Regions from separate parts of the Blautia faecicola genome, predicted to be linked through region 2. Evidence: riboswitches for the same ligand, from Rfam matches in the RefSeq annotation. Region 2 holds a riboswitch; the other holds the start of a gene.
The links. A riboswitch is a leader RNA that binds a small molecule or an ion and turns the genes downstream of it on or off. The one in region 2 is predicted to bind cobalamin.
Positions count from the first base shown of each region.

Region 1: it holds a riboswitch for cobalamin, as region 2 does, so the genes downstream of both, ETP43_RS06005 (sirohydrochlorin cobaltochelatase) here and ETP43_RS11925 (hypothetical protein) in region 2, are expected to answer to the same signal.

Region 1 covers NZ_SDKC01000001.1:1,333,203-1,338,321, reverse strand. Annotated here, with positions in the region: gene ETP43_RS06005 (sirohydrochlorin cobaltochelatase) at 235-1,515, opposite strand; cobalamin riboswitch at 1,817-2,009, opposite strand; gene ETP43_RS06000 (YczE/YyaS/YitT family protein) at 2,237-2,872, opposite strand; gene rnhA (ribonuclease HI) at 2,963-3,439, opposite strand; gene ETP43_RS05990 (MutS-related protein) at 3,453-5,119, opposite strand, start outside.
Region 2 covers NZ_SDKC01000001.1:2,652,575-2,657,693, forward strand. Annotated here, with positions in the region: gene ETP43_RS11925 (hypothetical protein) at 1-2,689, opposite strand, end outside; cobalamin riboswitch at 2,902-3,100, opposite strand; gene ETP43_RS11930 (glycoside hydrolase family 127 protein) at 3,331-5,119, opposite strand, start outside.

The DNA.
Region 1 (5,119 bases), 1.3 Mb from region 2:
GTCAATGTTGCATCGTAACTGTTCAGTAGCCTCACAGTTACGATGCAGTATGCATTTCTAATCACCTTCGGTGATGGCATTTTGACTTGTATGTCTCTGGATTTTGGCAAAAAACAGCCAGTCTGACCAGTCACTGAATAGCAGCTGATCGGACAGGCTGTTCCTTTTATTTATCTGTCATAACTTTTCAGTACCTTCACAGTGGGTGCTGAGCAGTTACGTATCTGATATGTTTTAGTTTGCTGTAGAAGCGCTCTTTCCATCAATTGCAGCTTTACTATGTGCTACATACAGATCCTGGATAGAAGAGATCTCTCCCAGTCCTGCGATCTGAGTATCAATCTTGTCAAATGCTCCTGATGCCTCGAACTGGCTCTTCCAGGAATCCTCATCATCTCCGGCCATATCGTTATTTGCATGGTCTCCGGCTACTACCATCAGAGGACGAAGCACTACTTTTTTGTATCCTGCTTCTTTGATCTTTTCGATCACTGCTTCACATGCAGTATCTTCCGGCTCGCCTTCTACAGTTCCGATAAATACATTCTTGTATCCCAGATCGTTCATCTGGCTCTGCATCTGGCTGTAGCTGATCTTCGCAGTGTGGGAAGTTCCGTGTCCCATGAATACGAATGCGGTTCCGTCTGCCTCTGCCGCATCCAGATCATCATATCCTGCAGTTTTTACTGCCTCTGCTGTGATGGCTTCTGCTACTGCTTTTTTGTCATCATTGACTGCATCGTCACTGTCCCCGACTTCTCCCAACAGTGGCTCTGCGATAGTTACGGATTCAAATTTATCTTTGTAGCCTTCTACTGCTTCTGTCAGCTCGTCATACTCAGCGCCATGCATCAGATGGGTCGGCTGTACCACCAGGTTCTTTACGCCATTGTCTACGGCACGCTGCAGGGCCTGATCCATATTGTCGATCTTCTCATCATCACGGGCCTGTACATGGTTGATGATGATCTGTGCGGTAAAGGCTCTTCTTACGGACCAGTCCGGATATGCGGTCTGCAGGGCTTTCTCGATACCTCCGATATCTGCTGCACGGCTGCCGTTGAAGGAAGTACCGAAACTTACTACCAGCAGTTCGTTGTCACCGATGTCATCTCCGTTTAACGGATCGTCCTTGGATGCATCACCGGTATCTCTTCCGAAGTAATCAGGGTCTGCATTTTCACCTTCTACCAGTTCTTTCTGTGCGTCGGTCAGAGCATCCCAGGCTTCTTTGGCTTCTTTACACTGTTCGTCAGTGTTGTCGTTTCTTTCCTGCACATAGATCTGATCGATCAGGGCTGCTACTTTATCTGCTGCCTCCTGGTCAGATGCACTGTCGTCTGTTGCTTCTTCTGTGGCTTCTTCTGTCGGCTCTGCTTCTTCTGTGGCTTCTGCATCCTTTGTTGTTTCTGTTGTTGTGGATGCACTGTCATCCTTTGCTGTGTTTCCACATCCTGTCATCATGGACATGGTCATAGCTGCTGAAAGCATCAGCACTACAATTTTCTTTTTCATCTCATGGTTCCTCCTGTCTTTGTCCTTTTGAGATTGTGTACCACGGTGGTACAGGACGGCTCTCCGAAGAAGGTTGTCTGGGGTCCTGCCCGCATGAAACGTAAAAAACCTCCGTCCGGAGACGAAGGTAGTAGGTACTACATTTGGAATTCTTCTTATAGTTTCAGAATCAGTTTCAGGGATACCAGAACCGTTTAACGGTTATAGATGTTTCTTTCACCATAAGTGCCGGAAAAACCATTTTTATACAAGCAAACAGGTTTTTCTTTCGTACTGCCAATTCCTCGTGGCCTGAACTTTCGTTCCCGTACTGCGCAAAGGCAGGTCTCCCGGCTGATCGCTCAAGCGGTTTGACACCTTCCCGGTTTCCCAGTGGTTTTTGTCTTCCCTCGCGAATCACGGTGACGAGTTCGTACAGGATTCACACCTGTTTCCCTTTTCACCGGATTAACAGAAATCTTCTGTCATCCGACACCTTACGCTTTTCTATGTGGTCGATATTCGGTAATTTTTACCGTTATCTTTTTAACAGAATGAGTATAGCATTCTACGTGCATACTGTCAATCATTATTCCGTGATCGTTGGAAAAACTCACGAAAAAAATACACCGGATGCTGTGCTGTCTGCTCTCACACCGTTTTTCAAAATATAATTTCAAATATACTCCGTGCTCACAGAAAATCCGCTGGACACCAGCGGATTTTCCCTTATTCTCGTTCTTTATTTGTGAAACATTTCTCCTGCTGCCATCTTATCCGTAAAATGTTCTCTGCAAAACTGGATGAACGGTCCCATACAGAAAGCATAGACCAGTGTGGCCAGTCCCAGGTCTCCTCCCAGAGCAAAGCCGACCGCACAACATACCACGTCGGTACTGATTCTTACTGCGCGGAACGGAAATTTTGTTTTCTCCGTGATTGTCAGTGCCTGTGCATCGTATGGAGACACGCCAAGCTCTGAAGAGTAATACAAAGCAGAGGAAATAGAAATCAGTATCACAACAATCAACAGTAAAATCACACGCACTGCCATTGACGGATGTTCTCCCACCATTTTTACAACTGCTTTTCTGGTGGCATCTGTGACAAATCCACTGAAAAACAGATTGACAACTGTTGCAATTCCAAGTAATTTTCGGTTAAAGATAAATGCTATGATCAGCAAAACAGCACACACCACAATGTATACCGTCTGGTATGTCGCATGAAAAGCATTGGAAAATCCAAAAATAATAACGCTGAACGGATCCACTCCAAGCCCTGAAATTTTCTGGAGTCCTACGGAAGCCGCAGTCAGTGCGATTCCGATTACCGCCATTGCGATACGAACCCCCAGATTATTCTTTTTTGTTCCCATAATAAAAGATCCTCCTTCTCTTCCTCTCTCCCGAAGATCAGATTTTTCATCTGTTTTTTATAACAAAATCATTCTGAATGACCTTTTTCTTTATGCGATCCCCGGATCCACCAGCAGATTGTCTCCATCCGCCGCGGAGGTTGCCAGGTAATCACACCGCTCATTCATCTCGTGACCGTCGTGGCCTTTCACCCAGATAAATTCTACCTGGTGCGGTTCTTTCGCCTGTAACAGCCGTTTCCACAGATCCACATTTTTTACCGGTTCATTTTTTCCGCGTTTCCAGCCTTTTTTGATCCAGCCGTCGATCCAGTGCTGGTTAAAAGCATCAACCAGATACTTGGAATCGGAGTATAACTGGATCTGGCAGGGACGGTTTAGAGCTTCAAGTCCCACGATCGCCGCCATCAGTTCCATCCGGTTATTCGTTGTCTTTTTGTATCCTGCGGAAAGCTCTTTCTCGTGAAGATTTCCGTTTCGATCGGTATAATGCAAGACACAGCCGTACCCGCCCGGTCCGTCCGGGTTGCCTCTGGCTGCGCCGTCGGTATAGATTTTTACTAACATAACACTTCTCCTTTTATTTCCACACACCCGTTTCTTCAAACTGTTTCGCACTCTCCTGCGCTGCCTCGATGATCTTCGGATCATAGCCGATCATGGCAAGCAGACGGATCGCATTTCTCGTCATGGCTCTGCCGGTACGGAGTTTATAGTCAAATACCACATCCTTTTCCTGAATCTCTTCCTCAAAGTGATAATTATCATACTCTTTTTCCAGGATATAAGACAGTTCGATATCGTGCGTTGCCGCCATCGCAAGGACTTTCGGTTTTGCCAGAGAATGAAGAATCTGCGAGGATGCGGCAATTCGCTCGATCGTGTTCGTTCCGCGAAGAACCTCATCCACGATACATAGTACCGGTTCGGGCTTTTCACATTCCTCTAGGATTCGTTTCAGAGAACGGATCTCTACCATATAGTAACTCTCTCCACCTGCCAGATTGTCACGCAGTGCCATCGAGGTAAGAACTTTCAGAAAACTTCCCCGGTGCTGTTTTGCGATGCAGGTATGCACCGTCTGCGCCAGGATCGTATTGATCGCGATCGTCTTTAGGAATGTGGATTTTCCGGAGGCATTTGAGCCAGTGATCAGCACACCCCGCTGCATCCGGATACCATTTACCACCGGATCAGCGATCAGCGGGTGATACAGTTCCTCAACTTCCAGAGATGCACCCTCTGCGTTGTCTGTTTCCGTAAATTCCGGCAGACTGTAATACGGAAGGCTCTCTCGGAACGAAGCGACTGCGATCAGGGCATCCAGTTCCCCGATCGCCTGATACATGTCCTCGATGATTGCTTCATTTCCTTCCACATGCTTTAGCATCGAATAAAACTTGATAAAATCCACCTGGAAAATGATCCGCAGATAGGAAACAACGATGGCTTCCAGCCCGTCCTGTACAGAATTCGTCGAAGCCACCAAAAAAGCACCCCGGCGGAAACTTTTCATTTTCTTTCTTCCCTCTCGGATCCGGTCGAGATACGTCTGGATCACCGGATTGTCCAGTTTTTCAAACTGATCCGCCGCCCGCAGAAGGCGCAGGATGCAGACGAAGCAGTTCAGATACGGTTCGATCTTTTTGGAATCTCTTGTATGAACCACCGCACTGACACAGAGCATCAGGAGCAGCAGAAACATACAGGGAATCGGTTTTATTAACGTAGCGATGATCGCTGCGACCGAAAGTCCCGCAAGCATGGGATATTTTGCTCTTCCGGTGCGATCCACGTCTTTCAGTGCATCGATGTAATCTGCAATCGACATTTTCCAGATCTTTTTGACTTCCTTTACCCGGGTGAGTACCTGGATCCGCTCCTCTTCATGTGTCTGAAAATACGCAATCAGTCGTTCTCTCTCCTCAAGCACTTCCCGGTGCATCTGTGGCTGACGCAGCATCTGATAGAGGACATCTTCTCCGCAGGACGATAGTGTATTGTTCATGCGTATAAAAATTTCGTCCATCTGCAGATCGTTCCAGGTGATGTCATCGATCATAAACGGTTCGCCCTCATGCCGTCTGGCATAATGGGAAATGCTCTCAAGTTCCTCCTGGGTATATTCCCGATCCGGTATGGTTCCCCAGCGCTGTTTTAAGTGCCGCAGAAACCATTTGCGCTGCCGGATCTTATCCCAGATGATCATGGCAGTGCACAGGATCAGGATGCCCCCTGCCGTGAGCA
Region 2 (5,119 bases):
CACTGGTAACCATGTAGTAACTCTTGTCTGCGTTGATGATAAAATCTTTTGCATCGGTCGTGAGATTGGCTTTCCGGTAAATGATATCTTCCGGTACATCCCCGATCTTTGTCATAAACTGCGGGATCTCCAGATAATCCTGTTTTGTCAGCCATTTTGCTGTTCCTTTTGCGTTATGTAATACAAACGGAACTTTGGTTCCCAGCTGGGATTTTTTCAGGGTGAAGGTATATACCCGGTATTCCGGACGGCTCGGATCCGATTCTCCGAGAAGTTTTCCTTCTACTGCATTGGCATCTTTGACATCATCACTGTCTCCGACTTCACCGATATACAGTTTATCGTAAGAAGTAGAACCAGAGTAAATGGTAACTGTGATCTCGTCTCCCTTTACCGTGATCGTACTGTCATCTTCAATGTTAAATACACCATTCTGCGTATGGGCATTGCCATAAACATCATATATTCCGTTCGGATAGCTTGCCGCATCAAAGGTTTTCCCTACGTTCGGAATCTTGATAAACAGATTTCTTCCGCTGGTCAGCCAGCTTCCGTTGGTACGTCCCGGCGTAATCGGAACGTAGATTCCCTGCTGATCTGCAGATACCTGGAAGGTAAATGTGGTCTGGTCATCTTTCTTTCCAAGATAAATTCTGTCATAGATCGTTCCGTCTACGGTAAATGTAACGGTCACCTGATCGCCGGAGAGTTTCGCAGAAGAACTTACTACCTTAAATCCGTTTAATGTTGCCGCAGTACCGCCCTGTTCTATGGTTACACCTGCCTCCGGCAGTTCAACATCTTCGCTTCCCTTTACTTCCGGCACAACCAGATACAACTGCTGATTGCTGTACCAGTTACCGTCCGGTTTTCCGAGAACAACCGAAATGGCTTTTCCTGTCAGGCTCTTATCCACGCTGAAGCTGAATCTCCATACCCCGTTGTCCTGTGTTCCGTTGATCACCGGTGTCTTATTTTCATCACTGTTTTTACCAAGATACAGCTTGTCAAACGATGTGTTTGTGGTCTCCACGGTCAGATCGATCTTATCTCCATTCACCTTTGCCTCAAAGGTTGAGATCTGGAACATCTTGAATTCTGTTCCGTCCGCTTTGATCACCTGTGCTTTGGAGGTATCTGACGGTGTCACATCCGGATCCGGTGTTTCGGTCGGTTCCGTGGTCGGCTCCGGGTTTTCCCCGTTACCTTTGAACTCCGGAATCGTCAGATACAGGTCTGCTCTGCTGTAGAATGTTCCGTTTGCTTTGATCGGTACAAACTGTAATTTTGTTCCTGCTTTGCTCAGCGGAATGCTGAATTTGTATACCTGATTGTTATCCTCGTTGATCGTTCCCTCAATGACCGGTGTTTTCTCTTCATCTTCTTTACTTCCCAGGTAAATACCGGTGTATGAGAACTTTCCGGATGCATTCGCTTTCAGGTACAGTTCAATATTAATGTTTTCTCCATTCACTGTTGCGGTGGATTTTTCCACATTGAACATCGTAAATGCAGATCCGTCTGCTTTTTCTGCTGTGATACTGTTTTCCACTTTGCTTCCGTCCGGTACGGATGGTGCCGTGGTCGGTTCCGGATCTGTATCAGTGCTTCCCAGTGTCGGCAGTTTCAGTGCAATTTTACTGGAACTGAACTTCTGTGTTCTTCCGTTTCTCGGTACAAAGATGACTTCCTGACCATTTTTCTCTGCCGGTACGCTAAACGCGAATTTCTCCAGATTCAGCTCAGTATCCACTTCGCCCATTACCAGCGGTTCCTTGGTCTCGTCATCCCATCTTCCGATATACAGTGCATCGTATGTAAACCTTCCACTGCTCGCCGGACTTACATAGATTTCCACATCGATCTGATCCCCGTTCAGGGTTGCTGAAGATTTTGCAATTTTGAACATGGAATAATCCGTTCCTGCTTTGTCTCCGTTAGCTTCATCCGTCGCATATACTGCTTTGATTACATTCTCTGCTGTACTGCTGTTGTCTGCTGTGGTAACTACAGATTTCTCTTCTTTCTGATCCTCTGCCTGCGTCTGCTCTTTTGTCTCTGTCTTTGCAGATGCTGTCTGAGATTTCTCCGGTACCTGGCAGAAGACATCTTCTTTTGTGTACCACTCACCGGATGCTTTCATGCCCGGTACGATCTGTAATTTGCTGCCAAGCTTCTCCTCGCTGACGACAAACTGGAAGGTGTACTGTCCGTTCGGACTCTTCTTTCCTTCTACGACCGTTTTTTTCTCGGTATCTTCTTTCTTTCCTACATATAACTGATCATACACATCGCTGTCTGTATAAACCGTAACCAGGTATTCGTCTTTGGTTTCAATCAGCTCTGTCTTTGTCACTTTCAGATCCGGTAACTCTTTTACAGTTTCTGCATCCGCTGCACTGTCCTTTGTTTCCGTTGCTGCTTCTGCTTTTTCCTGTTTACTTTCCGTTTCCTTTTCTTCCTGTGTTGCTTCCTCTTTTACAGGTTCTTTCGTTGTCTCCGAAGTCTCTGTCACCTGCTGTGTAACTTCCACAGTCGCTTCCGGCTCTGTTGTCACCGGAACTTCCGCTTCGCTCACCTGCCCGGCCACTTCCGTATCCGGAGCAGCAGCAAATGTGCCCGACGGCATACCCAGTGCCATCATTACAGACAGAGATACCGAAAGTACTCTCTTTCCTGTTCCTTTCATCTCACATTTCCTTTCTTTATAAATGTATCATCTGTGGCGGTCAAACGAGAAGTGACCGTAAACCCGTCAGCATACAAGTTTCCTGAACATAAAAAAGTAGCCATATCCTTCTCAAAAGTCAGATACAACTACAGACACACAATCCCTGTCTTCAGACTGAAACAACATAATAATGCTTTTCGATCTTTTGGAGTTCTGCTTTCTTCGGAAGCTCATCACCAACTTTCCCAGCAGGTTTTCTGACTCACAGATCATCGCCTTGTCAAACCTTCTCACATGATCTCTCCATGCAATGGCATCCCATGACAACACTCCCTGTTCACAGTGACCGGATCGTTCAGGACTCCCACCTGATTCCCTATTATCCCCGCAGCAGCAACCGCCACCTTGAGGCACTGGAAAACTCTGTCATCAGTAAGTATAACAAAGTCCCCAAATAAGTCAACCCTTCTTTCCCGCTAATTCTCCCTCCATCGAATACCTATTTTATTTGCATAATCGCTCCCACGTTTTCTAATGAATGACTCTCTTTTCACTTTTTTCACTTCACAAATACATATTTTAAATATGTGTGTAAAAAGTACTATTATTCTTTTCAAACTTATCAGTTACCACCAAACTCAGAAACGCCTCACACTTTTCTAAACTCTAACCCAAACCTCCATCTCATTCTCCCCCCTGTTAGCCCACGTATAATAAGGCACAAACCTCAACTCCACAGGCTTTCTCTCCTTCTTCTTATACACATGATACAATTCCCCCTCTTTCTTCGCCGTATCCACAACTCTATATCCCTCCATCAGCACAACCTTCACCTGATTTCTACAGATCTCCCCATCCGAAACCCGTGCCTCAGCCTCCGGCTCCACCTCCAGAAGATGCAGATTCTCCCCATTATCCACCGCTTCCAGACAATACACAACCGGTCCGCGCATCACTGCCACCCTGCCGGCATCCTCACGAACCCTTTCGTCCGCCTCTACCAGCCGTACCGGCATCGCAAAATGAAGCTTCACCGTATCACTTTCTCCCCATGCCTTCTTCACATACAGATACCCGTCTTTCACTGATACCTCGTCCTGCTCGGCGCCTTCCAGGGTATATGCCCCTTCACACCATCCCGGAATCCGCATCGCAAGTACAAACTCCGTTCCCTTCGCCTCTACCGTGACCGCAACCTCCCCGTCCCACGGCATCTGCGAATCCACACGCACCTGTACCTCGCGCTCGCCAACCATTTTCTTCAATGTACTTCCCATATACAGATGTACAAACAGCGTATCCTCTTTCTCCGTAAACGCATACGCCCCGATCGAACTGATCAGTCTCGCCAGATTCGGCGGGCAGCATGCACAGCCAAACCATTTCTGCCGTACCGGTTTGACATGGAATTTTCTCTCATCCTTATGACACGCTTCCGGCAGTACCTCCAGCGGATTTACATAGAAGAAACTCTTTCCGTCCAGTGCCATGCCGCTTAAAATCCCATTATACAGCGCCAGTTCCATCACATCCGCATATTTTGCATCCGGGCAGATCTCCAGCATCCTTCTTGCAAAAAATACCAGACCGATCGAAGCACAGGTCTCCGCATACGCCGTATCATTCGGCAGATCATAGGGAAAGGAAAATGCTTCGCCGATATGTGTACCGCCGATTCCACCGGTGATATACATTTTCTCTTTTGTGATGCTGTCCCACAATTTCTCACACGCTGCATACAACGATTCGTCCCCGGTCATCCTTGCGATATCTGCCATACCGGAATACAGATACACCGCGCGCACCGAATGACCAACCGCTTCGTCCTGTTCCCTCACCGGCATATGTGCCTGATTATATGCATATCTCAGATCATCCTCATGACCACGTTTCACCTCTTCCGGGTGCTCTTTATCAAAATAATACGGACGTTTTCCACGCTCATCGATAAAGAATTTGCTCAGTTCCAGATATCTCGCCTCTCCGGTCACATCATACAGGCGAACCAGCGCCATCTCCGCAATCTCATGTCCCGGATAGCCCTTGCATTTTCCTTCCTCCGCGCCAAAATGCGCCGCCGCATAATCCGCAAACCGCGCCGCTGCCTTCAACAGCTTGTCTTTTCCCGTCGCCTCATAATAAGCCACCGCACCCTCGATCAGATGTCCCATACAGTACAGTTCATGATGATCTTTCAGATTGGTAAAAATATGATTCTTTCCATTAATAATATAGTAAGTATCCAGATATCCGTCGTCCTGCTGTGCCGCACACACGATATCGATCGCACCGTCTGCGATCCTTTCCAGTTCCGGATCCGGATGCTGGGTCAGAGAATAACCCACCGCCTCGATCCATTTGGAAAAATCACTGTCCTGAAAGACAAATCCATAAAATTTATCTTCCAGATGCTCCGGATCTTCCGGCAGTGTCTCAAAACCGCGGAAG